Regions from separate parts of the Streptomyces alboniger genome, predicted to be linked through region 2. Evidence: riboswitches for the same ligand, from Rfam matches in the RefSeq annotation. Region 2 holds a riboswitch; each other region holds the start of a gene.
The links. A riboswitch is a leader RNA that binds a small molecule or an ion and turns the genes downstream of it on or off. The one in region 2 is predicted to bind cobalamin.
Positions count from the first base shown of each region.

Region 1: it holds a riboswitch for cobalamin, as region 2 does, so the genes downstream of both, CP975_RS09660 (ABC transporter substrate-binding protein) here and CP975_RS13045 (ABC transporter substrate-binding protein) in region 2, are expected to answer to the same signal.
Region 3: it holds a riboswitch for cobalamin, as region 2 does, so the genes downstream of both, CP975_RS23755 (ribonucleoside-diphosphate reductase subunit alpha) here and CP975_RS13045 (ABC transporter substrate-binding protein) in region 2, are expected to answer to the same signal.
Region 4: it holds a riboswitch for cobalamin, as region 2 does, so the genes downstream of both, CP975_RS07765 (cobalamin biosynthesis protein) here and CP975_RS13045 (ABC transporter substrate-binding protein) in region 2, are expected to answer to the same signal.

Region 1 covers NZ_CP023695.1:2,185,883-2,193,676, reverse strand. Annotated here, with positions in the region: gene CP975_RS09680 (alpha/beta hydrolase family protein) at 1-154, shown strand, start outside; gene CP975_RS09675 (HAD family hydrolase) at 180-1,364, opposite strand; gene CP975_RS09670 (AraC family transcriptional regulator) at 1,570-2,436, shown strand; gene CP975_RS09665 (VOC family protein) at 2,433-2,918, shown strand; cobalamin riboswitch at 2,926-3,110, shown strand; gene CP975_RS09660 (ABC transporter substrate-binding protein) at 3,234-4,220, shown strand; gene CP975_RS09655 (FecCD family ABC transporter permease) at 4,223-5,245, shown strand; gene CP975_RS09650 (ABC transporter ATP-binding protein) at 5,242-6,066, shown strand; gene CP975_RS09645 (metallophosphoesterase) at 6,167-7,003, shown strand; gene glnA (type I glutamate--ammonia ligase) at 7,601-7,794, opposite strand, start outside.
Region 2 covers NZ_CP023695.1:2,967,401-2,975,194, forward strand. Annotated here, with positions in the region: gene CP975_RS13040 (FecCD family ABC transporter permease) at 1-812, opposite strand, end outside; gene CP975_RS13045 (ABC transporter substrate-binding protein) at 887-1,849, opposite strand; cobalamin riboswitch at 1,895-2,018, opposite strand; gene CP975_RS13050 (M67 family metallopeptidase) at 2,023-2,445, opposite strand; gene CP975_RS13055 (amino acid permease) at 2,535-4,037, opposite strand; gene CP975_RS13060 (DUF2017 domain-containing protein) at 4,400-4,996, opposite strand; gene clpS (ATP-dependent Clp protease adapter ClpS) at 5,008-5,322, opposite strand; gene CP975_RS13070 (nicotinate phosphoribosyltransferase) at 5,403-6,731, shown strand; gene CP975_RS13075 (isochorismatase family protein) at 6,811-7,395, shown strand; gene CP975_RS13080 (hypothetical protein) at 7,433-7,732, opposite strand.
Region 3 covers NZ_CP023695.1:5,287,773-5,295,566, forward strand. Annotated here, with positions in the region: gene CP975_RS23745 (bifunctional albaflavenone monooxygenase/terpene synthase) at 1-874, shown strand, start outside; gene CP975_RS23750 (ribonucleotide-diphosphate reductase subunit beta) at 954-1,976, opposite strand; gene CP975_RS23755 (ribonucleoside-diphosphate reductase subunit alpha) at 1,976-4,372, opposite strand; cobalamin riboswitch at 4,501-4,623, opposite strand; gene CP975_RS23760 (GNAT family N-acetyltransferase) at 4,684-5,184, opposite strand; gene mctP (monocarboxylate uptake permease MctP) at 5,261-6,889, opposite strand; gene CP975_RS23770 (DUF3311 domain-containing protein) at 6,886-7,140, opposite strand; gene CP975_RS23775 (YbdD/YjiX family protein) at 7,262-7,459, opposite strand; gene CP975_RS23780 (carbon starvation CstA family protein) at 7,456-7,794, opposite strand, start outside.
Region 4 covers NZ_CP023695.1:1,773,678-1,781,471, reverse strand. Annotated here, with positions in the region: gene CP975_RS07775 (putative cobaltochelatase) at 1-1,048, opposite strand, end outside; gene CP975_RS07770 (cobyric acid synthase) at 1,083-2,591, opposite strand; gene CP975_RS07765 (cobalamin biosynthesis protein) at 2,588-3,559, opposite strand; cobalamin riboswitch at 3,687-3,806, opposite strand; gene CP975_RS07760 (hypothetical protein) at 3,958-4,182, opposite strand; gene CP975_RS07755 (inorganic phosphate transporter) at 4,195-5,496, opposite strand; gene CP975_RS07750 (class II aldolase/adducin family protein) at 5,800-6,486, shown strand; gene CP975_RS07745 (alpha/beta hydrolase family protein) at 6,571-7,707, shown strand.

The sequences.
Region 1 (7,794 bases), 780 kb from region 2:
CAAGATCCCCCGGGCCCGCCTCACCCGGCGTCACTACACCGAGCGGGAGGCGGGCGCCCGCCTCGACCACTTCGCGTGGACGAAGGCGGGCGGCGCGCTCGCCAAGCAGGTGGCGGCCTGGACGTCCACCGATTGGCCACCGATGGACAGCTGATTGAGCGCTGAGTGACCGCCGGTGATCAGCCGATCTGGCCCGGCGTCACCGTCAGCCACCGCTTGTCGGCCGTCACCTTCTGGCCCAGCTCGCGCTGCCGCTGCGCGTTCTTCCTCTTCATCCCGTCGAGCTGCTTCATGTACGCGTCCTTGCGGTTGACCCAGACCCGTACGCCGCCGTGCTCCACATCCGCCGAGTGGAACAGCATCGGGCCGTCGCTGACCGGGGTGTCACCGGCCACGAGGATGGGCTTCCGCCACTCGTCGATGTACGTGCTGATCGCCGCGGGCTTGCCCTCGTACCAGGTCAGCGGCGCCCACAGCTTCGGCGTCAGCTCGCGCCCGGCGAGCTTCGCCCGGTCCCTCTCGCCGAAGCGGCCCTCGGCGATCTCCTTGCGGGAACTGGTCACCTCGCCGGTCTCTCGGTCCTTGAGCAGCATGGAGACGCCGATGACGTTCTGCGGCTTCACGCCGTAGCCGTACTTCGGGTCGGCGAGGACCATGCGGACCAGATCCTCGCTGGCCGCGCTGACGACGTACACCTCGATGCCGTGCGCACGCAGCGTCTTGTGGAGCTGGCGCATGCCGTTGGAGAACTCGGGCGGCTTCACCTGCGTCTTCGTGAGCTTCCCGGCCTCGTAGTACTCCGCGGGGATCGGCTTCTTGTACGCGAGAAGTTCATCGACGTACCTCTTCAGCTCCTTCAGCGTGTAACCGGAGAAGATCTGCGCGGCCCAGGGGTAACAGACCTGGTCGTCCACCTCGCAGAGCCGGTTGTAGTAGCTGTAGAGGCTCTCCTTGTGGGTGGCCGTGTCCTTGAAGGGGATGGTCTTCAGGGAGGGGTCCATGGTCGCGCGGGTCAGGACGCCCTTCATCTCCAGGAAGGGCAGCAGCGACTCCTCCAGGTCGTTGCGGTACGTCGTGTTGTCCGCGTCGAACACGGCGTACGCGCCCTTGTGGTCGTTCGCCGCGATGACCTCGCCGAGCTTCTTCGCGACCGGCTTCGGCCAGTGCGACAGCTCGCGGGCGGTGGCGGCGGAGGTGTCCGCCGCCGTGGCCTCGCTCGTCGGCCACAGCGCGCCGCCCGCGAGCACGGCCGCGGCGAGCGCCCCCGCGACGCCGGTGACGGCCAGCTTGTTCTTCCGTCGTACTGCCGTGCGTGCCGTACCTGTCGTGCTTGGCGTGTCTGCCGTGTCTGCCGTGTCTGCCATGTGCGCCTTGTCCCGCCGTTTCTGAGAGCGATGCGCGGCCCCGTCCGGAGCGGCGCGCAATGCTAAGCGGCGGGACGGCCGTTTCCCATGATCGAAGTCACCGGGGGCGGGGTGCATGCGGCGGGGGAGAGGGGGTAGCGGAGGGGGACGCCGGGTGGCGAATCCACCCCCGCGCAGTCGCATACGTACACGCATACTGGAAGACGTGGGCTCCTCCGAGTTCGTCCGAGCCGCCCCCCGCCTGGAGGGCATCGTGTCCGCGGTCGGCTACCGCACCGCGGACCGGCGGCCCGCCCTGCACCGGGGCCTGCCCTCGCCGTATCTGACGGTGATCTTCTCGCTCGACGGGCCCATCGCCAGCGGCCGCACCCCCGGCCAGGCGACCGGCACGGACGCGGTCCGCACCGACATCATCGTGGGCGGCCTGCACCAGAGCCCCGCGTACGTCGTCCAGGCCGAGCGCCAGGCGGGCATCCAGCTCGCCGTGCACCCGCTTGCCGCCCGCACTCTCCTCGGCCTGCCCGCGGCCGCGCTGACCGGGCAGCTCGTCACGGGCGGCACGGACGTGTTCGGTGACCGCGCCGCCGAGGTGCGCGAAAGACTGTGCGAGCTGGACCGCTGGGAGGACCGTTTCGCCCTCCTCTCCGGCTACCTGCGGCAGCGCGCCGCCACCGACAGCGCCGCCGGCTCCGTACGCCCCGAGGTCGCCGAGGCCTGGGCGTGGCTGGCCCGGCACCGCGGCGCGGGCACCCTCGGCGGCCTGTCCCGGCACGTGGCGCTCAGCGAACGCCGCCTGACCGCCCTCTTCCGTGCCGAGACCGGGCTGAGCCCCAAGCAGGCCGCACGCCTCATGCGCTTCCAGCACGCCAAGGCGGCGGTGGTCCGGGCCGTCGCGGCGGGCGGCCCGCCCGACCTCGCCCGGGTCGCCGCCGACACCGGCTACTACGACCACTCCCACCTCGTACGGGACTTCCAGCAGTACACAGAGGCGAGCCCCACCCGGTGGCTGGCCGAGGAGTGCCGGAATATCCAAGCCGGGGCGCATGGAGGAGGCGAAGAGTGGGAGACATGAACACCACACCCGACACCACAGCGAAGCAGCACCACGACTCAGAGCGGCACCACGACGCGGAGCAGCAGCTCCACACCCCCGCTCCCGCCATCTGGCCGGCCCTCCAGGCCCAGGACGCCCCCGCACTGATCGACTTCCTCGTCGACACCGTCGGCTTCCTGCGCACGGCCGTCTACGAGGACGGTGGCCGCGTCGCCCACGCCCAGCTGGACTGGCCCGAGGGCGGCGGCATCATGCTCGGCTCCTACGACCCTGACGCGCCCGGCGAGGAGTGCGGGAAGCCGGGCACCTCCGGCGCCTATGTCGTCACCGACCAGGTGGACTCCCTGTACGCCCGCCTCACCGGGGCCGGCGTGAAGATCGTCAACGAGATCGAGGACAAGCCGTACGGCAGTCGCGAGTTCGGCATCGCGGACCCCGAGGGAAATCGCTGGTTCTTCGGCACCTACCGGGGCGACCCCAGGCCCGGAGCCGCCTCTTGAAGGCGCGTGATAACTTGCGCAAGCCAGTCAAACCCATACCTGGGTCAGGGAATCCGGTGGAAATCCGGAACTGACGCGCAGCGGTGAGGGGGACGGGCGGGGCCACGGCCACTGGGTGTCTGCCGACACCTGGGAAGGCGCCCCGTCCGGCCGATCCCGAGTCCGAAGACCTGCTGGCGCCTCCGCCCGCACACCGGGCGGCGGAGGTTGTGCCGCAGACCAGGCTCCGCGTATGAGCCGTGAGACTCAAGGGATCGCGTGTCCTCGAAAGCCCGTACAACCGCCCTGCGCTGTGCCGGAACTCTGACGGCCGCCATGCTCGCGCTCACCGCGTGCGGCGACGGTTCCGCGTCGAACCCGTCGGGCAAGAGCGCCGACGGCTATCCGGTCACGGTCGCCTCCTGCGGCAAGGAGGCGAAGGTCGCCGCCCCGCCCCGGCGCGCGGTCTCGCTCGACCAGGGCTCCACGGAGATCCTCCTCTCCCTCGGCCTCGCCGACCGCATGGTCGGCACGGGCACCTGGACCGACCCGGTCCTGAAGAACCTGGAGAAGGACAACGCCAAGGTGGAGCGGCTCGCCGACCGCTACCCCTCCCTGGAGAAGGTCCTCGCCAAGGAACCGGACTTCGTCAGCGCCTCCTTCCTCTACACCGTCGGCAAGGGCGGCGTCGCCGACCGTACGAAGTTCACCGAACTCGGCGTGCCCGTCTACGTCTCGCCCACCGACTGCGCGGGCAAGGACAACGACGGCGGCGGCGACGGCAAGCGCGTCAAGACCCTCACCATGGACACCGTCTACGGCGAGGTGCGGGACCTGGCGAAGGTGTTCGACGTCGAGAAGCGCGGCGAGAGGCTCGTCGCCGACCTGAAGGACCGCGTCACGAAGGCCACGAAGGACATCAAGGCCTCCGACACGACCCTCCTGTACTGGTTCGCCAACTCCGACGCCCCGTACATGGCGGGCTGCTGCGGCGCCCCCGGCATCATCACCCGCGAACTCGGCGCGAAGAACGTCTTCGACGACACCCGCGAGGAGTGGCCCCAGATCAACTGGGAGACCGTCGCCGACCGCGACCCCGACGTCCTCGTCATCGGCGACCTCACCCGCAGGTCGCAGTCCGCCGAGAGCGCCGCGGCGAAGATCAAGTTCCTGGAGTCCAACCCCGCGACCAAGAACCTGACCGCCGTGCGGAAGAAGCGCTACGTTCTCCTCAGCGGTCAGGCCATGAACCCCACGATCCGCACGGTCGACGGCATCGAGCAAGTGGCCGCCGGGCTGCGGAAGTTCGGGCTCGCCAGGTGAGCGTGGCCGCCCCCGCCCGGCAGGCGCTGCTGTGGCTGGCCGCGTGCGCCGCGCTCCTGCTCTCCGTGGCGGTCGCCGTCACCATCGGCCCCGCCGACATCTCGGTCCCCGACGTGTTCTCGGCGCTCGCCGCGCACCTCGGCTGGGGCGAGGCGCGGCTCACCCCCATCAGGGACGGCATCGTCTGGAACCTGCGGATGCCCCGCACCCTGCTCGCCGCGGTGTGCGGCGCGGGCCTCGCGGTCTGCGGCGCGGTCATGCAGTCGCTGCTCCGCAACCCCCTCGCCGACCCCTTCGTGCTCGGGGTGTCGTCCGGGGCGTCCACCGGGGCCGTCGCGGTCCTCGTCCTCGGCGTGGGCGGGGGAGCGCTGTCGGTCTCGGCGGGGGCCTTCGTGGGCGCGCTCCTCTCCTTCGCCCTCGTCCTGCTCCTGAGCCACACGCTCGGCGACACGACGGACCGGGTCGTGCTGTCGGGCGTGGCCGCGATGCAGCTCTTCTCCGCCCTGACCTCCTTCGTGATCCTCACGGCGGGCGACGCGGAGACCGCCAGGGGCGTGCTGTTCTGGCTGCTCGGCTCGCTCAGCGGGGCGGGCTGGACGGACGTATGGCTGTGCGCCGCGGTCCTCGCGGTGACACTGACCGTGTGCCTCGGCCACGCCCGTACGCTCGACGCGTTCGCCTTCGGCCAGGAAGCGGCGGCAACACTGGGCGTACGGGTCGCCCGCACCCGGCTCGTCCTGCTCTGCGTGACGGCACTGCTGACGGCGGCCCTGGTCAGCTCGGCGGGCGCCATCGGCTTCGTGGGCCTGGTCCTGCCCCACGCGGCCCGCGCCCTCGTCGGCTCCGGCCACACCCGCCTCCTCCCGGTCACAGCACTGGCCGGGGCGGTCTTCCTGATCTGGGTGGACACCCTGGCCCGCACGGCCCTGGACCCGCAGGAGGTCCCGGTGGGCGTGGTGACCTCACTCATCGGCGTACCGGCGTTCGTGCTGGTGCTGTACCGGACGCGGAGGGGAACGACGTGACCGAGCGAGGGCTGCGTGTCGAGGGCGGACCGCCTGCCGAGCGCGGCCTGCGTGCCGAGCGCGTCGCCCGTGAGGCCGGTGGGCGGCTCGTCGTCGACGGTGTCAGTCTCGCCCCGCCACCCGGCGCCACCGTAGGCCTCCTCGGCCCCAACGGCTCCGGCAAGTCCACGCTCCTGCGCCTACTCGCGGGCGTCCTCGCCCCCGCCTCCGGGGTGGTCACCCTGGACGGCCGCCCGCTCCCCGACACACCGCGCCGCGCGGTGGCACGCCGTATCGCGGTGGTCGACCAACACGCGTCCACACAAGCGGAGTTGACCGTACGAGACGTCGTACGCCTGGGTCGCATCCCGCACCGCCGCGCATGGTCGGCCCCCACGTCCCACGACGAGCACGCCGTACGCGAGGCCCTGGAACGCACCGGCCTCACCGAGCGCGCCACCCAGTCCTGGCACACGTTGTCCGGCGGCGAACGCCAACGCGTCCAGATCGCCCGCGCCCTGGCCCAGGAACCCCGCGAACTCCTCCTGGACGAGCCCACCAACCACCTGGACATCCAGCACCAGCTGGACCTCCTCTCCCTGGTCGCCGACCTCCCCGTCACCAGCGTCATCGCCCTGCACGACCTCAACCTGGCGGCGATGTACTGCGACCACGTGCTGATCCTGAAGGAGGGCACGGCGTACGCGGCGGGCACGCCGGCCGAAGTGATCACGGAGAAACTGATCGCCGAGGTCTACGGCGTACGGGCGCTGGTGACCCCAGGCGAGAGGGGCACGGACGGCCGCCCGCCGGCCCCGTCGGTGCGGTTCCTGCGGAGCTGAACGCGCGAACCAGTCCAGGGCTGGGCCACTGGCTCTTAACGCACACACCTGCGGCGCTCTAGGTTCAACGAAAGATCACCGACCAAGGAGCCCCGCCCCGATGCAGACCCCGAAACCTTCGCCACTCCCGACAACCGGCCCCGCAACCCCCGTCGCCGTGATCGCCCACCTGAGCGACACCCACATAGACACCGGCGCGGAGGACGCGGGCCGCAGCGCCGAGCGCACCCGCACGGTCATGCGGTACCTGAACGACCTCCCGTACGACCTGGACGCCGTGATCGTCACGGGCGACATAGCCGACCACGCCACCCCCTCGGAGTACGAGGAGGCCCGCAAGCTCCTCACCTCCCGCCACCCGCTGCTGACCTGCCCCGGAAACCACGACGAGCGCGCCGCGTACCGCGAGCACTTGCTGGGCGAACCGCCGCGGACCGCCCCGGTCAACCAGTCGTACACGACAGACCACTTCACGCTGGCCCTGTGCGACACCTCGGTCCCCGGCGAGGACCACGGCAGCCTGTCGGACGAGACACTGACATGGCTGTCCGACCTCCTGGCCGACACCCGCCCCACCCAGCCCGTCCTGATCGCCTTCCACCACCCGCCCGTGCCCCTGCACACGCCGTACGTCGACGAGATCCGCCAGTTCGACGAGTCCCGCCTGGCCGAACTGACGTCCCGCCACCCCAACATCACGGCATTCCTGGCGGGCCACGCGCACACCCCCGCGGCGACGACGTTCGCGAACCGCCCGCTCCTGGTGGCCCCCGGCGTGGTCTCGACCCTGCGCCTCCCCTGGGAACCCCAGACCGACCCGACCCACCACATCCACCGGCACCTGCCCCCGGCGCTCGCTTTCCACGTCCTGGACGACACGGGCCGCCTGACGACGCACTACCGTCCGGTGCCGCTCGACGAGATGCCGGACGCCTGAGCGCCGGGACTCAGCGCACCGCCGGGCAAGTACGCCCGTATGCCCGGCAGACCCCGCCCCAACCCGTCGAACCTGTCCCGGTAAGAGCACTGGAAGATGTCCACCGCGTCGAGACCACCCCATTCGAGATCCAGCCAACTCTCCGGATGCCCGAAATAGGCCCGCCGGTCGGTGACCGTCACCTCTCCACGCCCCTCGGGCACCCACCGCGGCCGGGCATCCGCGGCCGCTGCCGCCGACGCGCGGCACTGCCCAGCACCGAACCGACCAGACTCCCGATCACGAACCCGGGCCGCCCGACGGCCAACACGGTGTTGTGCGTGTAGGAGCCGTCACCGAGAGCCCGCCAGGTGGCACGAGAGGCGGGCCCCACCGCCACGGACAACTCCCCGGGCCCCAGCCGCGCCATCGAGGGTACGGGCTGCCGGTCACCGAGTTTGCCCCGCGCTGACGACCGACGTCGTAGGGATCTTCGTGGCGCTGCGTCGACGTGTCGTCACAATCGGGATGGTCAAACCAGTGGGGGCCGCTACCCGGATCCGGGTAACGGCCCCCACTGGTGAACCTGCCATCGGGCCAGAGACTGGCCGGGGTGGTTTAGATGTCGAAGTACAGCTCGAACTCATGCGGATGCGGCCGCAGCTGAATCGGCGCGATCTCGTTCGTCCGCTTGTAGTCGATCCACGTCTCGATCAGGTCCGACGTGAAGACGCCGCCCGCCTGGAGGTACTCGTTGTCCGCCTCCAGGGCGTCGAGGACCGCGGGGAGGGAGGTCGGGACCTGGGGGACGC
Region 2 (7,794 bases):
CGGGCGGCGTGCGGCACCATCAGGCCGACGAAGCCGATGGCGCCGCTGTACGCGACGAGGACGCCGGTCAGCAGCGAGGAGAGGACGAACACGGCGGCGCGGAAGCGGGCCGTGTCCAGGCCGAGGACGGTGGCGCCCTCCTCGCCGACGAGCAGCAGGTCGAGCGGGCGGGCCAGCGCGATCAGCAGGGCCGTGCCGACGGCGAGGACCACGCAGGGCAGGGCGAGCATGTCCCACCGGGCGCTGCCGAGGCCGCCGAGCGTCCAGTAGAGGACTTCCTTGAGGTGGTCGGCGCTGTCGGCGGTGACGAGGATGAGGCTGGTCAGCGCGGTCAGGATGTACGAGACGGCTACGCCCGCGAGGATCAGCCGCCCGGTGGCGAAGCCCCCGCCGCCGCTTCTGGCCAGGGCGTAGACGAGGGCCAGGGAGATCAGCGCGCCCACGAAGGAGGCCGCGGGGATCGTGACGGCGGTGCTCAGCGCGGTGCCGACGCCGAAGACGCCGCCGAGGACGATCGCCGAGACCGCGCCTACGGAGGCGCCCGAGGAGACGCCCAGGAGGAACGGGTCGGCGAGGGGGTTGCGGACGAGCGCCTGGAGGACGGTGCCGATGACTGCCAGTCCGGCTCCTACGGTGGCGCCCAGCAGGACCCTGGGGAGTCTTACCTCCAGGACGATCGTGCGGAAGGGGGAGGGTTCCGCGCGCCCTGTGAGGATCTCCACGACCTGGCTCGGGGGGATCCTGACCGAGCCCAGAGCCAGGCCGGCGAGTATCGCTGCCGCGAGGGCCGCGGTCAGTCCCGTCAGGATCAGGAGGCGGCGCCCCTTGGAGTTGCGTCTGTCGCCCTTCGGGCTCGTCCTCAACCGCCGGACGGGCTGGGGGGTGCTCACAGCTGTGCCGCCAGCTTCTTCACCGCCTCCGGGGCTCGTACCCCTGTCACCGCGTCCGACAGCGGCAGGACCGCGAACCGCTTGTTCCTGATGGCGGGGACGTCCGCGAGGACCGGGTCGTCGAGGAGCCGGCGCTTCTTCTGGGCGACGGTCGTGGCACCGTAGTCGAGGATCACGATGACCTCCGGCTTGCGTTCGACGACCTTCTCCCAGGACGCGTCGCCGAAGGACTTGTCCACGTCGGCGAAGACGTTGCGGCCGCCCGCCCGCTCGACGATGTCGTTGCCGATGCCCCGGCCGCCCAGCGTGAACGCGGTCTTGTCGCCGCTGTCGTAGACGAAGACGGAGGCCGGCTTCCCGCCCTTCGCCTTCTTCTCGGTGGCGGCCAGTTCCCGCTTGGCGCCGCTCACCCACTTGTCCGCGCGCTCGCGCACCCCGAAGGTCGAGCCGACCTCGCGTACCTCGCGGTAGACGTCGTCCATGGAGATCGCCCGCTTCGCGCAGCCCTCGATGTTGAGGCGGCTCTTGATGCCGGACTTGGCGAGCGCGGAGCGGCTGCGGCCGTCGCCCGCCAGGAAGGCGCTGGCGTAACCGCCGTAGACGAAGTCGGGGTTGGCGGCGAGCAGCTTCTCGTAGGAGGGGTACTCCTTGGCGAGGACGGGGACGGACTTGTACGCCTTCTCGTACTTCGGCAGGACCTTGTCGTCGAGGTAGGCGGTCCCGGCGAGGCGGTCCTTGAGGCCGAGTTCCAGCATCACCTCGGTGACGTGCTGGTTCATGGTGACGGCCCGCTCGGGGGGTGCGTCGTACGTCGTGCGCACACCGCAGTTGGTGACGGTGTACGGGAATCCGGCGGCCTTGGCGGCGGGCTTGCCGGAGTCGGTGGAACCGGACGAGCCGCAGGCGGCGAGCGGGGCGAGCAGGGCCGCGGCGGTGAGGACGCGTAGGGCGCGGGACATGGCTGAACTGCCTCCTTCAGGGGATTTCCGCGTCCCCTGCGTTGCGTGGAGAGAAGGCGGCAGGTCAGTTCCTGACTCCCCCGCGCCCCCGGTGAGGGGGTGGGGTCACAGTGGCGGGACCGTGCCGGGTTCGCACCGGCTTCCTGTCTCCTGCCGCCCAGAAGTGGTCGGGGTCAGTATGCCTGTACGACCCGCACCTCTTCCTCGGTGACCTCGCCCTCGACGATCCGGAACGAGCGGAACTGGAAGGGGCCGGCGTCGTCGGTGTCCGCGGTGGAGACCAGGAGGTAGTGGGCGCCGGGCTCGTTGGCGTAGCTGATGTCGGTGCGGGAGGGGTAGGCCTCGGTCGCGGTGTGCGAGTGGTAGATGACCACCGGCTCCTCGTCGCGGTCGTCCATCTCGCGGTAGAGCTTGAGCAGGTCACCCGAGTCGAACTCGTAGAACGTGGGCGAGCGCGCGGCGTTCAGCATCGGGATGAACCGCTCGGGGCGGCCGGTGCCCGCCGGGCCCGCGATCACGCCGCACGCCTCGTCGGGGTGGTCCTGGCGGGCGTGCGCGACGATCTGGTCGTGGAGGGCCTGGGTGATGGTCAGCATGGCAGTCAGGATAAGCAGAGGGCCCGCGCCGTACCGGAGTGCGGTACGGGCGGGCCCACATGCTGGACAGCGGCTCCAGGGAGCCGGGGTCAGTCCTTGTCGACCGGCTCGGCCTCGGAGGCGACGACGCCGACCTTGCGCTTGTTGAACGCGGCGGCCTGCGGGTTGCGGCTCTTGAGGACCAGGTAGGTGACCCCGAGGATCGCGGCCCAGACCGGGGCGGCGTACAGCGAGATGCGCGCGTCCTTGTCGACGCCCATCATTACGATGACCATGCCGATGAAGAGCAGGGCGAACCAGCTCGTGTACGGGGCTCCGGGCGCCCGGAAGGTGGACTGCGGCAGCTCGCCGCGGTCGGCCTTGCGGCGGTAGCGGATCTGGCAGGCCAGGATCATGATCCAGGCCCACATGCCGGAGATGGTCGCGAAGGAGACGACGTAGTTGAACGCCTCGCCCGGCCACTGGTAGTTGATCCAGACGCCGACCAGCATGAACGCGGCGGAGAACGTGGTGCCGAGCAGCGGCAGGCCGTTCTTCGTGAGCTTGGTGAAGAGCTTCGGGCCCTGGCCGTTGAGCGCCAGGTCGCGCAGCATGCGGCCGGTGGAGTACATGCCGGAGTTGCAGGAGGAGAGCGCGGCGGTGAGGACCACGAAGTTCACGATCGCGGCGCCGACGCCGAGGCCCATCTTCTCGAAGGCCGCGACGAACGGCGAGACACCGGGCTGGAAGTGCGTCCACGGCACGACCGACAGGATCATGATCAGCGCGCCGACGTAGAAGACGGCGATGCGCCACGGCACGGTGTTGATGGCCTTGGGCAGGACCGTCTTCGGGTCCTTGGACTCGCCCGCGGTGACGCCGACCAGCTCGACGGCGAGGAAGGCGAACATCACGATCTGGAGCGTCATCAGCGTGGAGCCGATGCCGTTCGGGAAGAAGCCGCCCTGGTTCCACAGGTGGGCCACGGTCGCGGTGTCACCGGCGTCGGAGAAGCCGATGGTGAGGATGCCGACGCAGATCAGGATCATGCCGATGATGGCGGTGACCTTGACCATCGAGAACCAGAACTCCAGCTCACCGAAGAGCTTCACGGAGATGAGGTTCGCGCCGTACAGGATGACCGTGAAGACAAGGGCGTACGCCCATTGTGGGAACGAGTTGTGTGTCCAGTACTGCATGTACTGGGCGGCCGCGGTGACTTCGGTGATGCCGGTGACGACCCAGAAGAGCCAGTACGTCCAGCCGGTCACGAATCCGAAGAACGGGCCCATGAATTCGCGTGCGTACTCCGAGAAGGAGCCCGACACGGCGCGGTACATGAGGAGCTCGCCGAGCGCCCGCATGATGAAGAAGATGACGAGGCCCGCGATGGCGTACGCCAGGATGAGGCTGGGGCCGGCCTTGTGAATGGCCTTGCCTGCGCCGAGGAACAGGCCGGTGCCGATGGCACCGCCGATCGCGATCATCTGGATCTGCCGGGCCCCCAGACCGCGCTGGTAGCCCTCGCCCTCGCCGGACGGGCCGCCTGCGGCCTGCACGGCACCATTGCCGTCGTGCCCGTCGTGCTGCTCTTCGACCTGCACTGAGGTCATGGTGACGCCTTTCTCCATGCTGATCCGCGCCCGCGTTTCGCGTGATGGCTGCGGACCAGGTCCTGATCCCCCCGGATGTGAATGGAGTGCTTCCGGCGGTCTGCCGGATCGAGCGCCCTCGGCGACATGGGTGGCGTCGACCGAGCGGTCGTGAAGATTTATCACGACCGCAACAGTGCGAGAATCAGCCACGTGTGGCACACACCACAGGGAGAAGCGGACAAACTTCTCTTGGCGCGGTAAATGTGGGCAATGAAGTGACAGGATCGTTATCCGGATTTGAGCGTCCGTTGAGCGAACGGGCCGCCAGGTGAACGGCGGGCGTCCGGGGCGGCAAATCTCGGTGTCATATGCACCGGATTTCAGTCGAGCAACGTCCCGACCAGCGTCTCCTGGAGTCCACCCAACCAGAGGTAGGCCATCACCATCGGCTTGCGGGGGTCGGAGTCGGGGAGCCGGTAGAGCAGATCGGCGTCATCCTCGTCGGTGACCTCAAGGCGCGTGCCGATCGCGAGCCGCAGGTCATTGAGCGCCCCGAGCCACTGCCGGGACTCCTCGACCGACAGTTTCAGGACAGCTCCGCCCTCCCCCGAGGACGCCATCGAGTCGAGCGAGCGGATCACGGCCAGCGCGTCGTCCCGCTTCTTGGCCCGCAGGTCGTTCTCCGTGAAGCGGCGGAACTCCGCCGAATACGCCCGCAGCTCGTCCTCGTCACCCCGCTCACTGCCGGGACCGCCGTAGGCGTCCGGGAGCAGGCGCTGCATCACCGGGTCGGCGGGCGGCTCACTGGGGCCCTCGGCGAAGAGTTCCGCGAGGGGGTCGTCGGAGGGCTCGCCGCCCGGACCCGGGCCGATGAGTTCCAGGAGCTGCACGGCGAGGGAACGGATGATCGAGATCTCGACCTCGTCGAGGGCGACGGCGGCGCCGCCCCCGGGGATCTGTTCGAATTGTCCAGGCATCAGATGCGTCGCTACTTCCGGTCCTGCTGAAGGGTGGCCCACAGCCCGTACCCGTGCATGGCCTGCACGTCGCGCTCCATCTCCTCGCGGGTGCCGCTGGAGACGACCGCGCGGCCCTTCTGGTGCACGTCCATCATCAGCTTGGTGGCCTTCTCCTTCGAGTACCCGAAGTACGTCTGGAACACGTACGTCACGTAGCTCATGAGGTTGACCGGGTCGTTGTGCACGAGCGTGATCCACGGAACGTCCGGCTCGGGGACGACGACCGTCTCTTCGTCCGATTCGGGGCGGGTGATCTCTGCGGGAGCCGTACTCACCTGCCCCATGCTGCCACCCCCGGGGGTCACTCGCACAAACGGGCCCAGGAAATCGTCAAAGTGACGAGATGTGCGGTAGCATCCTTCGTATGAACACAGCGGACCTTGGCCTGCCGGTGGATGTTCCGTCGACGGCGCTCTTCACGGATCAGTACGAGCTGACGATGCTCCAGGCCGCACTGAAGGCCGGCACCGGCGCACGCAGGTCCGTCTTCGAGGTCTTCACCCGCAGACTGCCCGAGGGGCGCCGCTACGGCGTCGTGGCGGGCACGGGGCGGGTCCTGGACGCCGTGGAGAACTTCCGCTTCGACGCCGGGGTCCTCGGCTTCCTGCGCGAGCGGAACATCGTCGACGAGGCCACCCTGGAGTGGCTGTCCGGCTACCGCTTCAGCGGTGACATCTGGGGCTATCCCGAGGGAGAGGTCTACTTCCCGGGCTCGCCGATCCTGCGGGTCGAGGGGTCCTTCGCGGAGTGCGTGCTCCTGGAGACCGTGATCCTCTCCATCCTCAACCACGACTCGGCCATCGCCGCCGCCGCCTCCCGGATGTCCTCGGCCGCCGGGGACCGCCCGCTGATCGAGATGGGTGCCCGCCGCACCCACGAACTGGCCGCCGTCGCCGCCTCCCGCGCCGCGTACGTCGGCGGCTTCGCGACCACCTCGGACCTGGCCGCGGGCTTCCGCTACGGCATCCCGACCGTCGGCACGAGCGCCCACGCCTTCACCCTGCTGCACGACAACGAACGCGACGCGTTCCGCGCCCAGGTCGACTCGCTCGGCCGCGGCACGACCCTGCTCGTGGACACCTACGACGTGACCGAGGCCGTCCGCATGGCCGTCGAGGTCGCCGGGCCCGATCTCGGCGCGGTGCGGATCGACTCCGGTGACCTGCTGCTCGTCGCCCACCGGGTGCGCCAGCAGCTGGACGAGCTCGGCGCGACGAACACGAGGATCGTCGTGACGTCCGACCTCGACGAGTACGCCATCGCCTCGCTCCGGGCGGCGCCCGTGGACGCGTACGGCGTCGGCACCCAGCTCGTCACCGGCTCCGGGCACCCCACCTGCTCCATGGTGTACAAGCTGGTGGCCCGCGCCCACTCGGCGGACCTCAAGGCGCCTCTGGAGCCCGTGGCGAAGAAGTCGCTGGGTGCCAAGAGCTCCATGGGCGGACGGAAGTGGGCCGCGCGGCGGACCGACGCGTACGGCGTCGCCGAGGCCGAGGTCGTCGGCACCGGGGCCGTGCCGCCGGAGCTGGCCGACCGACAGCTCCTGGTCGAGCTGGTCAAGGGCGGCCAGGTGGTCGCCCGCGAGCCGCTGGACGCGGTCCGCGACCGGCACGCCGCGGCGCGCGCAGGCCTGCCCCTCTCGGCGACGCAGCTGTCGCGGGGCGAGGCGGTCATCCCGACGGAATACCTCTGAAGGACCCGGGAAGACGCCCCCTCCCGTAACGCGCGTGAAGTCTCTACGCTCGTAGTCACCCCACCAAAGGACACCGCCCATGCGCCGCGCACTGATCGTCGTAGACGTGCAGAACGACTTCTGCGAAGGGGGCAGCCTCGCGGTCGCCGGCGGAGCGGACGTGGCCGCCGCCATCACCGAGCTGATCGGCCAGACTCCCGCCTGCTACCGCCACGTGGTGGCCACCCGCGACCACCACATCGATCCCGGCGCCCACTTCTCCGACCGCCCGGACTACGCCGACTCCTGGCCGCCGCACTGCGTGGCGGGCACGGAGGGCGTCGGCTTCCACCCGAACTTCGCCCCGGCCGTCGCCTCCGGGGCCATCGACGCGGTCTTCGACAAGGGGGCGCACTCGGCGGCCTACAGCGGCTTCGAGGGCGTCGACGAGAACGGCCTCTCCTTGGCGGAGTGGCTGCGGGAGCGGGAGATCACGGAGGTGGACGTGGTCGGGATCGCCACGGACCACTGTGTCCGCGCCACCGCTATGGACGCGGCCCGGGAGGGGTTCAGGACCACGGTGCTGCTGGAGCTGACCGCAGGGGTCGCCGCGGCGACCACGGAGCGGGCCATGGCCGAGATGCGGGCGGCCGGGGTCGAGCTGGCAGGGAAGCCCGTCGTCTGAGGCGTCCCGTCGGGCGCGGGGCCTCAGGGCCTGCCTTTCAGCGTCTGAGCGCCCTGATCGGATGCCACAGCTCCCGCACGTCATCGGGTGCCGTCCGCCATATCAGCCCGTCGGGGTGGTGCAGCACCGCCGTGACCTCGTCCGGCGTGGGCGGCTCCGCGTTGCCCCGCAGATACACCGCCCGCAGGCCGAGGTTCCGCACCCGCGTCAGCGCCCTCGCGCGGTTCACGGCGTGCGCTATCACCCTGACCGCGCCGCCGCCCGGCGACGGGCTCGGCAGGGTCAGCGCCACCACCACGCTGCCGTTCGGCAGCTTGCAGAAACCTCCTGCGGACATACGTCGTCACACCCCCGTGAGACATCGCGCGGGGCCCCTGGCCGGACCCCGCGTCAATAAGA
Region 3 (7,794 bases), 2.3 Mb from region 2:
GGTGGAGTCGATCGGCGAGAAGGCGGACCGCGTCGCCGACTCGCTGCACACCGTCTTCCAGGGGCTCTACCGCCGGATGGTGCTCTCGGTCGGACCGCTCTACCGCGTGCCGACACCCGCCAACCGGCGATTCGAGAGAGCACTCGCCGACCTGCACGCGCTCGTCGACGAGATCATCGCGGAGCGCCGCTCGGCGGGGCCCGGCGGCCCGGACGACCTGCTCGCGGAATTGCTGCGGGCCACGGACGAATCCGGGGCGCCGATAGCCGACCAGGAGATCCACGACCACGTGGTATCACTCGTCGTCGCAGGAGCGGAGAATGTCGCGTCGACGCTGGCGTGGACCTTCCAGCTGCTCATCGAACACCCGGAACAGGAAAGGCGATTGGTTGAAGAGGTAAATTCCGTGGCCGGGGGCCGAGCGATCACATTCGCCGATCTCGGGGCCCTGCCGCACCTGCGCAATGTCATCACGGAGGCCATGCGGATACGGCCGGCGGCCTGGATATTCACACGCCGGTCCGTGGCCGAAACCGAACTGGGCGGCTATCGCATTCCGCGCGGTGCGGACCTCGTCTACAGCGTGTACGCGATGCAGCGCGACCCGCGTTCCTTCGAGCGGCATCTGGAGTTCGACCCGGACCGCTGGAATCCGGAACGCGCCGGTGACGTACCGGAGTTCGCGATGATGCCGTTCAGCGTCGGCAACCGAAAGTGCCCCGGCGACCACTTCAGCCTGGCCGAACTGGCCCTGATCCTCGGCACGGTGGCCCCCAGGTGGCGCCTGGCGCCGGTCGCGGAGACCGACACCGGCACCCGCGTCGGCATCACCCTGCACCCCAAGCGGCTCGTCCTGCGGGCCGAACCGCGCTGAGCGAGCAGGTGTGGCCCCGGGTGTGCCCGCCCCGCCCCCCGTGACGGGGCGGGCACACCCGGGCCGTTCGGTGGTGGACTCAGAACTCGTCGTCGAAGGAGACCGATCCCTCGACCGCGACCTGGTAGGCCGAGGAGCGGCGCTCGAAGAAGTTGGTCAGCTCCTGCACGCCCTGGAGCTCCATGAAGGAGAACGGGTTCTCCGAGCCGTAGACCGGCGCGAAGCCCAGGCGCTGGAGGCGCTGGTCGGCGACGCACTCCAGGTACGCGCGCATCGAGTCGGTGTTCATGCCCGGCAGACCGTCACCGCACAGGTCGCGGGCGAACTGCAGCTCGGCCTCGACGGCCTCCTTCAGCATGTCCGTGACCTGCGTCTGGAGCGCGTCGTCGAACAGCTCGGGCTCCTCCTTGCGGACCGTGTCCACCACGTCGAAGGCGAAGCTCATGTGCATCGTCTCGTCGCGGAACACCCAGTTGGTGCCGGTCGCGAGGCCGTGCAGCAGACCGCGACTGCGGAACCAGTAGACGTACGCGAAGGCACCGTAGAAGAACAGGCCCTCGATGCACGCGGCGAAGCAGATGAGGTTGAGCAGGAAGCGGCGGCGGTCGGCCCGGGTCTCCAGCCTCTCCAGCTTCTCGACCGAGTCCATCCACTTGAAGCAGAACTGCGCCTTCTCGCGGATGGAGGGGATCTCCTCCACCGCGTCGAACGCGGCCGCCCGGTCCTCGGGGTCGGGCAGGTAGGTGTCGAGCAGCGTCAAGTAGAACTGGACGTGCACGGCCTCCTCGAAGAGCTGACGGCTCAGGTACAGCCGGGCCTCGGGGGAGTTGATGTGCTTGTAGAGCGTCAGCACGAGGTTGTTGGAGACGATCGAGTCGCCGGTCGCGAAGAACGCGACGAGGCGGCCGATCAGGTGCTGCTCCTCGGGCGTCATCTTCGCGAGGTCGGCCACGTCCGAGTGCAGGTCGACCTCCTCCACCGTCCAGGTGTTCTTGATCGCGTCCCGGTAGCGCTCGTAGAAGTCCGGGTAGCGCATGGGGCGCAGGGTCAGCTCGAAGCCCGGGTCGAGGAGGTTCTTCTCGCTGTTCGTGGTGGTGCTCATTACTGGCAGGCCTCGCAGGACTCGGGGTTTTCCAGGGAGCAGGCGACGGCTTCCTCGGCCGTGACCTGCGCGGGGACGGGGGCGGCGGTGGCGGCGTTGGAGCCTGCCGCGCGGGCGATGCGGGTGGCGGGGCGCGAGCGCAGGTAGTACGTGGTCTTCAGGCCCCGCTGCCAGGCGTACGCGTACATCGAGGAGAGCTTGCCGATGGTCGGCGTCTCCAGGAACAGGTTGAGCGACTGCGCCTGGTCGAGGAACGGGGTGCGCGCGGCGGCCATGTCGATCAGGCCGCGCTGCGGGATCTCCCACGCCGTGCGGTACAGCGCGCGGACCTCCTCCGGGATCCAGCCGAAGCCCTGCACCGAGCCGTTGGCCTCGCGCAGCGCCTCGCGGGTCTGCGTGTCCCAGACGCCGAGCCGCTTCAGCTCCTCCACGAGGTAGGCGTTGACCTGGAGGAACTCACCGCTGAGCGTCTCGCGCTTGAAGAGGTTGGAGACCTGCGGCTCGATGCACTCGTAGACACCCGCGATGGACGCGATGGTGGCGGTCGGCGCGATGGCCAGCAGCAGGGAGTTGCGCATGCCGGTCCGGGCGATGCGTTCCCGCAGCGCCGCCCACCGCTCCGGCCAGGCCGGCTCGACGTCGTAGTGGTCGGGGTGCAGCACACCGCGCGCGGTCCGGGTCTTCTCCCAGGCGGGCAGCGGGCCCTCGCGCTCGGCGAGGTCGGCAGACGCCTCGTACGCGGCGAGCATGATCCGCTCGGCGATGCGGGTGGAGAGGGCGCGCGCCTCGGGGGAGTCGAAGGGCAGCCGCAGCTGGAAGAAGACGTCCTGGAGGCCCATCGCGCCGAGGCCCACCGGGCGCCACTTGGCATTGGAGCGCCCGGCCTGCTCGGTCGGGTAGAAGTTGATGTCGACGACACGGTCGAGGAAGGTGACGGCCGTCCGGACGGTCTCGTCGAGCCGGTCCCAGGCGAGGTCGCCGTCCTCCACGAACGCGCCGAGGTTCACCGAGCCGAGGTTGCAGACCGCCGTCTCGCCGTCGTCCGTCACCTCCAGGATCTCGGTGCAGAGGTTGGAGGAGTGCACGGTGTGGCCGGGCTCCGCCGTCTGGTTGGCGGTGCGGTTGGCGGCGTCCTTGAACGTCATCCAGCCGTTGCCGGTCTGTGCGAGGGTGCGCATCATGCGGCCGTACAGATCGCGGGCCGGGATCGTCTTCTTCGCGAGCCCGGCGGCCTCGGCCCCGCGGTAGGCGGCGTCGAACTCCTCGCCCCACAGGTCCACCAGCTCGGGCACGTCGGCCGGGGAGAACAGCGACCAGTCCTGGTCGCCGGCGACCCGGCGCATGAACTCGTCCGGGATCCAGTGCGCGAGGTTGAGGTTGTGCGTGCGGCGCGCCTCCTCACCGGTGTTGTCGCGCAGCTCCAGGAACTCCTCGATGTCGGAGTGCCAGGTCTCCAGGTAGACCGCGGCGGCGCCCTTGCGCCGGCCGCCCTGGTTCACGGCGGCGACCGAGGCGTCCAGGGTCTTGAGGAACGGCACGATGCCGTTCGAGTGCCCGTTCGTGCCGCGGATCAGCGAACCCCGGGAACGGATGCGGGAGTACGAGAGTCCGATGCCGCCCGCGTGCTTGGAGAGCCGCGCGACCTGGTGGTAGCGGTCGTAGATCGAGTCCAGCTCGTCCAGCGGGGAGTCGAGGAGGTAGCAGGAGGACATCTGAGGGTGGCGGGTGCCGGAGTTGAAGAGCGTAGGCGAGGACGGCAGGTAGTCCAGGCGGCTCATCAGGCCGTACAGCGCGGCGACCTCGTCCACGGCGGCGGCGCCGTCGTCCTTGGCCAGGCCGCTCGCGACGCGCAGCATGAAGTGCTGCGGGGTCTCGATGACCTGCCGGGTGATCGGGTGGCGCAGCAGATAGCGGCTGTGCAGGGTGCGCAGGCCGAAGTACTCGAAGCGGAAGTCGGCGCCGTCGGCGTGCGCGGCGTCCACCAGCGCGTCGAGCCGGGCCGCGTGCTCGGTCACGAAGGACGCCGTGCGGTCGGCGATCAGGCCCTCGCGGTGGCCGACCGCCACGGATTCGGTGAAGGAGCGCACGCCCTGCGTGGCCGCCTCCTCGCGGATGCCGATCGACAGGAGCCGGGCCGCCAGCTTCGAGTACGCCGGGTCGTCGGAGATGAGCCCCGCGGCCGCCTCGGTCGCCAGCTCCCGCAGCTCCGACGCGTCGGCCTTGGCCGAGCGGCCGCGCAGCGCGGCGGCGGCGACCCGGCCGGGGTCGGCGTCGGGAAGGTCGACGGTGAGTTCGGTCAGGGTGCGCAGCAGCGCGGCCCCTGGGCCGTCGGTTCCTTCGCCACCCTCGGCGGTCGGCTTGGTCGCTGACGCGGGTTCGGCAGGCGCGATGGTCACGTGGGGCACTCCCTCGCTCGGCTCTGGGCCAGGGGAGGGGAGGGCACACGGGCGCACCCGGACAGGGCGGCGTACCGCGTCCACCGGCCCACTCCACGAGGCCCGGACGGTCGGCACCCGGGCCGGACGGCACGGGCGCACTGTCGGCAGGTCCTCGGACTCCGCGTACGCCAAACGCGTACACATGCACCGTTGCGGGACAGTTCCGGACTTGCACCGGATTCCCCTGCGGCGACAGCGAGCACGAGCATACATCTTGTGCCGGGCCTCTGAAGCGGGCCCACATCTTGTGTCGGCTCGCGGAGTGGTGGCTAGAGCTTCAGCGCGTACGTCAGCAGCGGCACCGTCTCGATGGGGCGCCAGTCGCGCTCCGGTGTGCGGACGAAGCCGAGGCGCTCGTACAGCCGGTGGGCGGCGTGCATCGAGGTCTGCGTGGACAGGACGAGCGCGGTACGGCCCGCTTCCTCGGCGCGCCGCACGCACTCCCGTACGAGCGTCTCTCCGGTGCCCCGGCCGCGCGCCGCGGGGGAGACGGCCAGCATGCGGATCTCCGCCTCGCCGTCGCGGGTGATGTCGGCCATCGGGCCGCCGGCCGGGACGTAGGTGACGCAGCCGAGTATCTCGCCGCCCGCCTCGGCCACCAGGACCTCGGCCGCCGCCGCGCGTCCCGCCACGTCGCGCAGCACCACGAGATAGGGGTCGTCCACCCCGAAGTCCAGGTGCCCGCCGTCGAGATAGGCCTGTGCGGTGAGGTCGCCGAGCGCCTCGTACTCCTCTGGGCGCGCGGATCTGATCGTGATCGTGAAGTCCATGGGGCGCAGTGTGCAACACGGGTACGGCAGAGGACCGCCGATTTTCCGGCGGCCCTCTGCCGTGACGGCGAGTGGGTCAGTGCCCGGCGCCCGCCGTCGCCTTCGGCAGTTCCTGGACGACGCCCGGGTCGCCCGCGTCGGCGGTGTAGTCCCCGGGAGAGGTCTCGTCGATGCCTTCCGGGGCCTTCAGCGCCTTCAGGACGAAGGTGAGGACCACGGTCACGATCACGTTCAGAACGAACGCGGTGAGGCCGATGTAACCGATCTCGCCGATGCCCGGGATCGTGTCGGACGAGCCGCCGAAGTGCTTCTGCGTCGGCGAGGCGACGCCGTACGCGGCCAGCGTGCCGTAGACCATGCCGACCGCCCAGCCCGCGAGCAGCGCCCAGCGGTGGAACCAGCGCGTGAACAGGCCGCCGACCAGCGCGGGCATGGTCTGGAGGATCCAGATGCCGCCCAGGAGCTGGAAGTTGATCGCGACGGTCTTGTCCATGGTGAGGACGAAGGCGAGCGCGCCGACCTTCACCATGAGCGAGACCAGCTTGGAGACCTTGGTCTCCTGCGCGGGCGTCGCGTCGGGCTTGATGAAGTCCTTGTAGATGTTGCGGGTGAAGAGGTTCGCGGCCGCGATCGACATGATGGCCGCCGGGACCAGCGCGCCGATGCCGATGGCCGCGAAGGCCACGCCCGTGAACCAGTCGGGGAACATGTTCTCGAACAGCTGCGGGATCGCCAGCTGGCCGTTGTCGACCTTGATCCCCGCCGCGATCGCCATGAAGCCGAGCAGCGCGAGCAGGCCGAGCATCAGCGAGTACAGCGGCAGGATCGTGGTGTTGCGGCGGATCACGTCGCGGCTCTTGGAGGAGAGCGTCGCCGTGATCGAGTGCGGGTACATGAACAGTGCGAGGGCCGATCCGAGCGCGAGCGTCGCGTACGTCCACTGCCCGGCCTCGGCGGGCACGAGCGCGCCGCGCGGCTTGTCGGTGGCCGGGTTGGTCTGCGCGAAGGCGTCGCCCGCCTTGGCGAAGATGTCGTCGAAGCCGCCCAGCTTGATCGGGATGTAGATGATCGCGACGACGATGACGAGGTAGATCAGCCCGTCCTTCACGAACGCGATCAGCGCGGGCGCGCGCAGCCCCGACGAGTAGGTGTACGCGGCGAGCACCGCGAAGGCGATCAGGAGCGGCAGGTCCTTGATGAACCAGTTGGTGTCCGGGCCGCCGCCGACGCCCATGACGTCGAGGACCGCCTGGATGCCGACCAGTTGGAGCGCGATGTAGGGCATCGTGGCGAGGATGCCGGTGACCGCGACGGCCAGCGAGAGCCCCTTCGAGCCGAAGCGCCCGCGCACGAAGTCGGAGGTCGTCACATAGCCGTGCTTGTGCGAGACTGACCACAGGCGCGGCAGGAAGGTGAAGATCAGCGGATAGACGAGGATCGTGTACGGCACCGCGAAGAACCCGGCCGCGCCCGCCGCGTAGATCGCCGCGGGGACGGCCACGAAGGTGTACGCGGTGTAGAGGTCGCCGCCGAGCAGGAACCACGTGACCCAGGTGCCGAACGACCGTCCGCCGAGGCCCCATTCGTCCAGGCTCTGGTCGTTCTCGGCCTTGCGCCAGCGGGCGGCGAGGAAGCCCATGACGGTGACCGCGATGAAGAAGAAGATGAAGACGGCGAGCGCGACGCCGTTGACTCCGCCGTTCATGACCGCGCACCTTCCTTGCGGGCGCGCTGGTCACGCTGCCACAGCTTGTACGCGATCATCGTGAGCACGGTGGAGAGAAGCACCCAGACCATCTGGTACCAGTAGAAGAACGGTATGCCGAGGAAGGTCGGTTCGACCTTCGCGTACGAACCCACCCAGAGCATGGCCACGAAGGGTGCGACAAGGCAGGCCGCGATGACCACCCGGACCGGTGTGACCACCGGTCTGTCCACTTCAGGCGCATCTGACATATCGCGGCTCCGTTCCCTCGCTTATCCCATGCTTAACGTGCGGGAAATCTAGGCGAGAGTCTTGATCTATGGAACCCCTGTCCGGATAACGGACGAGTGCCGGATGTGCCGAAGCGCCTGTTCAACAGCAGCGGAATCCTTGCCGGGGGTCCGACTCCTGGCGGTCCGTCCGCATTCGCTCGAACTCCCTCCGGGAAGGGACGGACGCCCCTGGGTGCGCCTTCCGCGCGTGCGCGACATAGCGGTCGTACGCGGACTCGTCGGTCAACTCCCGCGCGTACCAGCGGATCCACCGCAGCACCCGCAGTACCCACGTCACGAGGTGAGCTCCCGCTTCTCCTGCGCGGTCGGGAAGAGGCCGGCCGGTGCCGTCAACTTCGACTCCACGAAAGGCACTTCGCTCAGCCGGGAGGCCTCGGGGTCGCTGATGTGCCGGAAGCAGACCCGGGCCGCGTCGACGATCACGATGACGATGAGCAGGGCGAGCGCCGCCGAAAGGACCCCGTCCACCGTGGAGTTGGTTACCACGGTGTGCATGTCGTCCATGGACTTGGCGGGCGGCAGGACCTTGCCGTCGTCGATGGCGTCCTGGTAGATCGAGCGCTGGGTGAAGAAGCCGACCCGCGGGTCGCCGGAGAACACCTTCTGCCAGCT
Region 4 (7,794 bases), 1.2 Mb from region 2:
GCGGCTCGGGAGTCCCGTCAGGCTCGGGAGCCTCGTCCTCGCGCGCCTCCTCCAGCGTCTCGTCGAGCTTGTCCTCGTCGAGCCCCGGCGCGTCGAAGGGGTTGCGGCGCCTGCGGTGCGGCAGCGCGAGCAGCGCGGCCTGCCGCACGTCCTCGCTCTCCACGTCCGTACGCCCGGCCCAGGCGGCCAGGGCCGTCGCCGTGCGGGCCATCACGATGTCCGCGCGCATCCCGTCGACCTCGAAGGCCGCGCAGGTCGCCGCGATCTGCCGCAACGCGCCGTCGCCCAGGGTCACTCGGGGGAGCAGCGCACGCGCCGCCACGACCCGCTCCCGCAACGCCGCCTCATCCTCGGCCCAGCGCCCGGCGAATCCCTCGGGGTCGTCGTCGTACGCGAGCCGACGCCGTACGACCTCGACGCGCTGGTCCGTCTCGCGGGACGCCGCCACCTCGACGGTGAGGCCGAACCGGTCGAGCAACTGCGGCCGCAGCTCGCCCTCTTCGGGGTTCATGGTGCCGACGAGCAGGAAGCGGGCGGCGTGCCGCACGGAGACGCCTTCGCGCTCCACGTACGAGGCGCCCATGGCGGCGGCGTCCAGGAGAAGGTCGACCAGGTGGTCGTGGAGGAGGTTGACCTCGTCGACGTAGAGGATGCCGCGGTGCGCGTCGGCGAGCAGTCCGGGCTCGAAGGCCTTGACCCCCTCCGCGAGCGCCCGCTCGATGTCGAGGGCGCCGACGAGCCGGTCCTCGGACGCGCCGACCGGCAGCTCCACCATCCGCGCGGGCCGCGCCGTGGCGCCGCCGCTGTCGTGCGGGCCGTCGGGGCAGTTCGGGTCGGGCGCCACGGGGTCGCACGAGAAGCGGCACCCGGCGACGACCGGCACCTCGGGCAGCAGCGCCGAAAGCGCGCGTACGGCGGTGGACTTGGCGGTGCCCTTCTCACCCCGTACGAGTACGCCTCCGACGGCGGGCGAGACGGCGTTCAGCAAGAGCGCGAGCCGCAGGTCGTCCTGCCCGACGAGAGCGGTGAACGGGTACGGGGTACTCACAGAGCCTCCTTGAAGCGGTAGTGCGGGGCGGCGCTCACGACGGCGCTCCGGGCGCGATGAACGGCAGCCCGGCCGGCGCCCCCTTCTCGATCAGGCCGAGCAGGGCGTCCGTGTCCGCGTGTTCTTCGATCAGGTCACCGAGCAGGTCGAGCTGCTCCTCGCGCAGCGCGCCGAAGCAGGTGTCCGGGGCGGGGACGAAGCGGCGCCCGGCCGCGCGCGCCACCTCGGCGAGGAACCGGCGCCGGAACGCGTCGCTCTCCAGCGACCCGTGCCAGTGCGTGCCCCACACCTCGCCGACCCGGCAGCCGTCCAGGAAGGCCTCCCCGCCCGCGACCTCGGCCACGCCGTGATGGATCTCGTACCCCTCGACGCGCTCGCCGAGGGCCTCGCCCACCGGTCTCGCCAGGGTCTTCTCGCGGGCGAACCGCACCCGCACCGGCAGCAGCCCGAGGCCGTCCACCGAACCCGCCCGCGACTCGACCTCGTCCTCGATGTGCTCGCCGAGGACCTGGAAGCCGCCGCAGATCCCGAGCACCGGCCGCCCCTCGGCGGCGCGGCGCGCGAGGGCGTCCGCGAGCCCGCGCTCGCGCAGCCACTCAAGGGCCCGCACGGTGCCGCGCGTTCCCGGTACGACCACGAGGTCGGCGTCGACCAGTTCCTCGGCCCGGTCCACGAACCGCACGACGACACCCGGCTCCGCGGCCAGCGCGTCCACGTCCGTGAAGTTGGACATCAGCGGTACCGCGCACACCGCGACCCGCAGCACGTCCTCGCCGACCGGGGGCGCCACCGTCGACTCCCGCACGGCGCCCCGCAGGGAGACCCGCAGGCCGTCCTCCTCGTCGATGCCGAGCCCGTGCCGGAACGGCAGCACGCCGAACGTGCGCCGCCCGGTGAGGCCGTGCAGCATGTCGAGACCGGGTTCGAGGAGGGAGACGTCACCCCGGAACTTGTTGACGAGATACCCGGCCACCAGCTCCTGGTCGGCCGCGCTCAGCAGTGCCGTCGTCCCGAAGAAGGACGCGAAGACCCCGCCCCGGTCGATGTCACCGACCACCAGGACGGGGAAGCGGGCGGCCCGCGCGATCCCCATGTTCACGATGTCGGTGCGCCGCAGATTGATCTCGGCGGGACTGCCCGCCCCTTCACAGATCACGGCGTCATAGCTGCCCCGCAACTCCTCCAGGCATCCCACGACGGTGTCGAGCAGCGCCGCCTGCCGCCCCCCGTGGTAGCCGCGCGCGCTCATCTCGCCCACCGGCTTGCCCATCAGCACGACCTGGCTGGAGCGGTCGCTGCCCGGCTTGAGCAGTACGGGGTTCATCAGCGCGCTCGGCTCGACGCGGGCGGCCTGCGCCTGCATGGCCTGCGCCCGCCCGATCTCCGCTCCCTCGCGGGTGACGAAGGAGTTGAGCGACATGTTCTGTGCCTTGAACGGCGCGACGGCCACGCCCTTGCGGGTGAGCCACCGGCAGATCCCGGCGGTGACGACGCTCTTGCCCGCGTCCGAGGTGGTCCCGGCGACCAGCAGTCCACCACTCATGAGTTTCTCCCTGACTTCGCCGACCGTGGGGTGTTCGCCGAGCGCAGCACCCGGCGGGCCGCCACCGCGACTCCCAGCGCCAGCCAGCTGACCCGCCGCGACAGCTTCACGGCCCGCTCGATGTCCTCGACGCCGACGTCCCGGCCGTCCGCGTTCAGCACGGGCCGGTGCTCGACGCGCCCCGCGTACGAGAGGGTCCCGCCCAGCCGCACGCCCAGCGCCCCGGCGAAGGCCGCCTCGACGGGCCCGGCGTTGGGGCTCGGATGCTTCGCGGCATCGGCCCGCCACGCCCGCACGGCTCCGGCGGGCGCGTCCCCCGCGAGAGCGGCCAGGGCGGCGGTGAGCCGCGCCCCCGGCCACCCGAGGACGTCGTCGAGCCGGGCGCAGGCCCAGCCGTAGCGGCGGTACTTGGGCGACTTGTGGCCGACCATGGCGTCGAGGGTGTTCACGGCGCGGAAGGCGACGAGCCCCGGCACCCCGCCGACGGCACCCCACACCAGGGCGCCGACCACCGCGTCGGAGGTGTTCTCGGCGACGGACTCGACGACGGCGCGCGCGATCCCGTCGGAGTCCAGCGCCTGCGGATCCCGCCCGCACAGATGGGGCAGCCGCTCCCGGGCCACCTCCACGTCACCGGCGGCCAGCGCCCCGCCGATGGCCCGCGCCTCCCGGCCGAGCGAGGTACCGCCGACCACGGCCCAGGTCGCGGCGGCGGTCAGCGCGACGGACGCGGCGGGGGAACGGCGTACAAGACGAGCGGCGAGGGTGGCGGCACCCGCCGCGCCCCCGGCACACACCACGGCGTGCAGCGCGCCCCACCCGCGGTGGTCCCGCCACAGCGCCCGCTCGACGGCGGCCGCCGTACGCCCGAACGCGGCGACCGGATGGCCCCGGCGGGGATCGCCGAGCAGCAGGTCGCCGAGGAGGCCGGCGGCGGCGCCGTACGCGAAGTCGCGGTCGGCACTCATGGGCTCAGCCCGTCGTCGTGCGGAGGAGGGAGCTGACGCTCGGGAACTGGTCCGGCAACGGGCGGCCGCGCATGGCGATATGTCCTCACTCAGGGTGTCCGCGCCCTGGTTCGACGTGATCGGCGGCGAGAGTTCCTGGCTTCCGGGGAGCGTCGTGGCTTCCCGGTGACAGTGGCGGGACCGCGCCGGATTCGCACCGGCTTCCTCTTCTGCCGCCGTAGTTGGCCCCGGCAGTCCACCACGCCCCGCGAACGCCCGTCAACTCGCCGTTGACCTGCGGCGGGAGAGTGTGCGGAGCCCCACAGCGGCGCTCCACAGCGGGGCCCGCATACGACGGTGGGGGTGCGGGACGTGTACACGTCCCGCACCCCCACCGTCGTATGCGGGCCCCGCTGCCCTCAGGCGACGATCAGATAGATCCCGTACGCCACGGCCGCCGCGCAGAGCGCGAAGCAGGCGTACGCGCCGGTGCGCGCCATGGCCGCGGAGCCGCCGCCCGACGCGGACGCCGTCTCCTGCTTGGAGAGACCGATGATGCCGAGGGTGAACAGGCCCACGAGAGCCACCGTCACGGCGAGGCTGACTCCGAAGACGGAGCCGAGAGCTGCCCAGTCGATGTTCATGCTGATGTGTCCTTACACCGTCGCGGGCCGGGCGGGGTCCGCCATGGCGCCGGTCGTGGTCGAGGTCGGGGCCGCGATGGTGGCCTTGACCGGGTCGTCGGAGGGGGCCCCCACGGCGGCCAGCGGGCCGGCCGGGGGCGGCTGGACGGCGGCGATCGCGGTGGTCACGACGCCCACGGGCTCGGTGCCCGCGGTGTCGTGGCCGTGGCGGATCTCGTCGTCGGTGACGTTGGTGTGGTCCACGGAGTTGCGCCGCGAGAGCGCCCAGATGACGGCCGAGCCGGCGATCAGGAGCGCCGCGGTGACCGCGATGCCCCAGGGGCCCTGCTTGGTGAGGAACTCGGCGCCCGCGCCGACCAGACCGGCGGCCGGCAGGGTCAGACCCCACGCGACGAACATCCGGGTCGCGGTCGACCAGCGGACCACGCCGCCCTTGCGGCCGAGGCCCGCGCCCATCACGGCGCCGGAGCAGGACTGGGTGGTGGAGAGCGAGAAGCCCAGGTGCGAGGAGGCCAGGATGACCGTCGCGGCGCTGGTCTGGGCGGCGAAGCCCTGCTGCGGCTGGAGGTCGGTGAGGCCCTTGCCCATGGTGCGGATGATGCGCCAGCCGCCGAGGTAGGTGCCGAGGGCGATGGCCACACCGGCCGAGACGATGACCCACATCGGGGGGTTCGCGCCCGGGTTCAGGACACCGCCGGTGACCAGGGCGAGCGTGATGATGCCCATGGTCTTCTGCGCGTCGTTCGTGCCGTGCGCCAGCGAGACGAGGCCCGCGGAGGCGATCTGGCCCGCGCGGTAGCCCTTGGCCGTCGCCCTGGTGTCGGTGTTGCGGCCGATGCGGTACGTCAGGCGCGTCGCCAGTGTCGCGGCGAGACCCGCCACGAGCGGCGCGGCGAGGGCCGGGATCAGCACCTTGGTGACGACGGTGCCGCCGTTGATCGACGACCAGCCCATCGACATGACCGCGGCGCCGATGAGGCCGCCGAAGAGGGCGTGGGAGGAGCTGGAGGGCAGGCCCACCAGCCAGGTCAGCAGATTCCAGAGGATCGCGCCGACGAGCGCGGCGAAGATGACCTCGGTCTTGAGGCCGTCCTCGTTGACGATGCCGCCGGAGATCGTCTTGGCGACTTCGACGGAGAGGAAGGCTCCGACGAGGTTCAGCACGGCGGACATGGCCACCGCCGTCTTGGGCTTGAGAGCGCCGGTCGAGATGGTCGTCGCCATCGCGTTGGCAGTGTCGTGGAAACCGTTCGTGAAATCGAACACGAGAGCGGTGACGATCACGATCCCGAGGAGAAGCGTGATGTGTTCCATTTACCCAGGCTTCTGTTGGACGTCAGTGGCATGTGGAACGTAGGCAACCTGGGTGAACGGAAAGTGAACTGGGTCGGGCGGCGCGGTGACCCAAAGTGGAGCGCCGCCGCTCCGTCTCCATCAGGTGACTGATCACGATCGTACGGAGTGGCGCGGCCAGGCCACGAATCCGGGCGGAGTGTCGCCTTCCACCACCCTCGCGCGCGCCCTTCTCGCGCCCCGGTCCCGGGGGTCCCCGGCGCCGCGGAAGAGATCCTTGTCACGCCGCTTCGGGGCCGCGCGCCCGGCTGGCAGGATCGCCCCATGACTGAGCAGCGGCAGGGCGCGGAGCGGGACGCCGTCGGGCGGGCGTGGCGCGAGCTGGTGGAGACGGCCCGCAGGACGGTGACGGACGGCCTGGTCGTCGGCACCTCGGGCAATGTCTCCGTGCGGGTCGGTGACACGGTCCTCGTCACCCCGAGCGGGGTGCCCTACGACCGGCTGCGGCCCGACGGCCCCGAGGACGCGGTCGGCGTCGACCTCGGAGGGCGGCAGGTCCTCGGCGACCTCGCGCCCACCAGCGAGCTGCCCATGCACCTCGCGATCTACCGCGCCACCGACGCGAGGGCCGTCGTCCACACCCACGCGGTGCACGCCACGGCCGTCTCCATGCTGGTCCCCGAGCTGCCGGGGGTCCACTACATGACAGGCGCCCTCGGCGGCCCGGTCCGTGTCGCCCCCTACGCCCTCTACGGCACCGAGGAGCTGGCGCGGAACATGCTCCAGGCCCTGCGCGGCCGGACGGGGTGCCTCCTCCAGAACCACGGAACCGTCACCTACGGAGACTCCCTGCCCCAGGCGTACGACCGCACGGCGCAACTGGAATGGATGTCCCGCCTCTGGCTCACGGCCTCGGCCGTGCCGGGCCGCACTCCGACGCTTCTCTCTCCCGAGCGTCTGAAAGAAGCGGAGGAGAAGCTGAGGGGCTACGGCCAGCAGCCGCCCCCTTGAGCCGCCCCTTGAGCCGCCTGCGTCGGGTCACTCCGTGAGCACCGCCCACTGGCCCCCGGGCCGCACGCCCCGGACACTGGGACAGTGCGCCCAGCCAAAGCGACGGCAGCGGCCGTCACCGCAGTCACAGCAGCCCTGGGGACAGCCGCAGCCGCGATCGCGGCGGGCCGGTTCGCCAGCGACGCCGCCCTCAAGGCCCCGGCGGGCCGCCCGCTGCCGACGGAGCCCCGCCTGACCGTGCACGCCACGGCCGCCGGCCAGATCTCCCTGACCCGCGCCCTCGCGAGCCTGCGCCCCGGCACCTACGGCCTGAGCGGCAACGGCACCCACGCGATCGTCGGCCCCGTCCTGGAGTCCGCCCCGCACGCGGCCGACACGGTCGTACGCCGCCTCGAAGCCGTCACCCACGGCACCCTGGAACCCGGCGCGAGGGTCTGGCTCACCCCACAGGTCCACATCGGCGACCCGCACGCCGCGCTCGGCATCGACCACGCGGACGTCGACATCCCCGGCGAGCTGGGCGGCCTGCCCGCCTGGTTCGTACCCGGCGTCCGGGACACCTGGGTCATCACCGTGCACGGCCTCGGCACCACCCGCGAACACCCCATGGTCGTCATGGACTTCCTGCGCCGCCTGCGGCTCCCCGTGCTCGACCTCGCCTACCGCGGCGACCCGGGCGCGCCCCGCTCCGCGGACGGCCTCGGCCATCTCGGCGAGACGGAGTGGCGCGACCTGGACGCCGCGATCCGCTACGCCGTGCGGTACGGCGCCCGCAACGTCATCCTGCACGGCTGGTCCACCGGCGCCACCATGTGCCTGCACGCCGCCGCCCATTCGGCGCTGCGCGACCGCGTCAGCGGCCTCGTCCTCGACTCCCCGGTCCTCAACTGGGAGACCACCCTGCGCGCCCTCGCCGTGGCCCGCCGCACCCCGGGACCGCTCCTGCCGCTCGCGGTGCGCGCAGCGCAGGGGCGCACGGGGCTGCGCGGCGACCGCGTCCTGGCGGCCGCGGACCCCGACGCGCTGAAGGTCCCGACCCTCCTCCTGCACGGCCCCGACGACGCCATCGCCCCCTGGGCCCTCTCCCGTCAACTGGCCCGGCGGCGTCCGGAGCTGGTCACGCTCCGCGTCGTCCCCGGCGCGCCCCACGGCGCCATGTGGAACGCCGACCCGGCGGGCTACGAAGAGGCGCTGCGCCGCTTCCTCACCCCCTTGATGTGACCACTCGGGCCCCTCGGCACGGCCTCGTGAAGGCAGCTGTCGCCATTCCGTTTGGGTTTTCGGACCGTCAACAGGAAGACTGCTCCC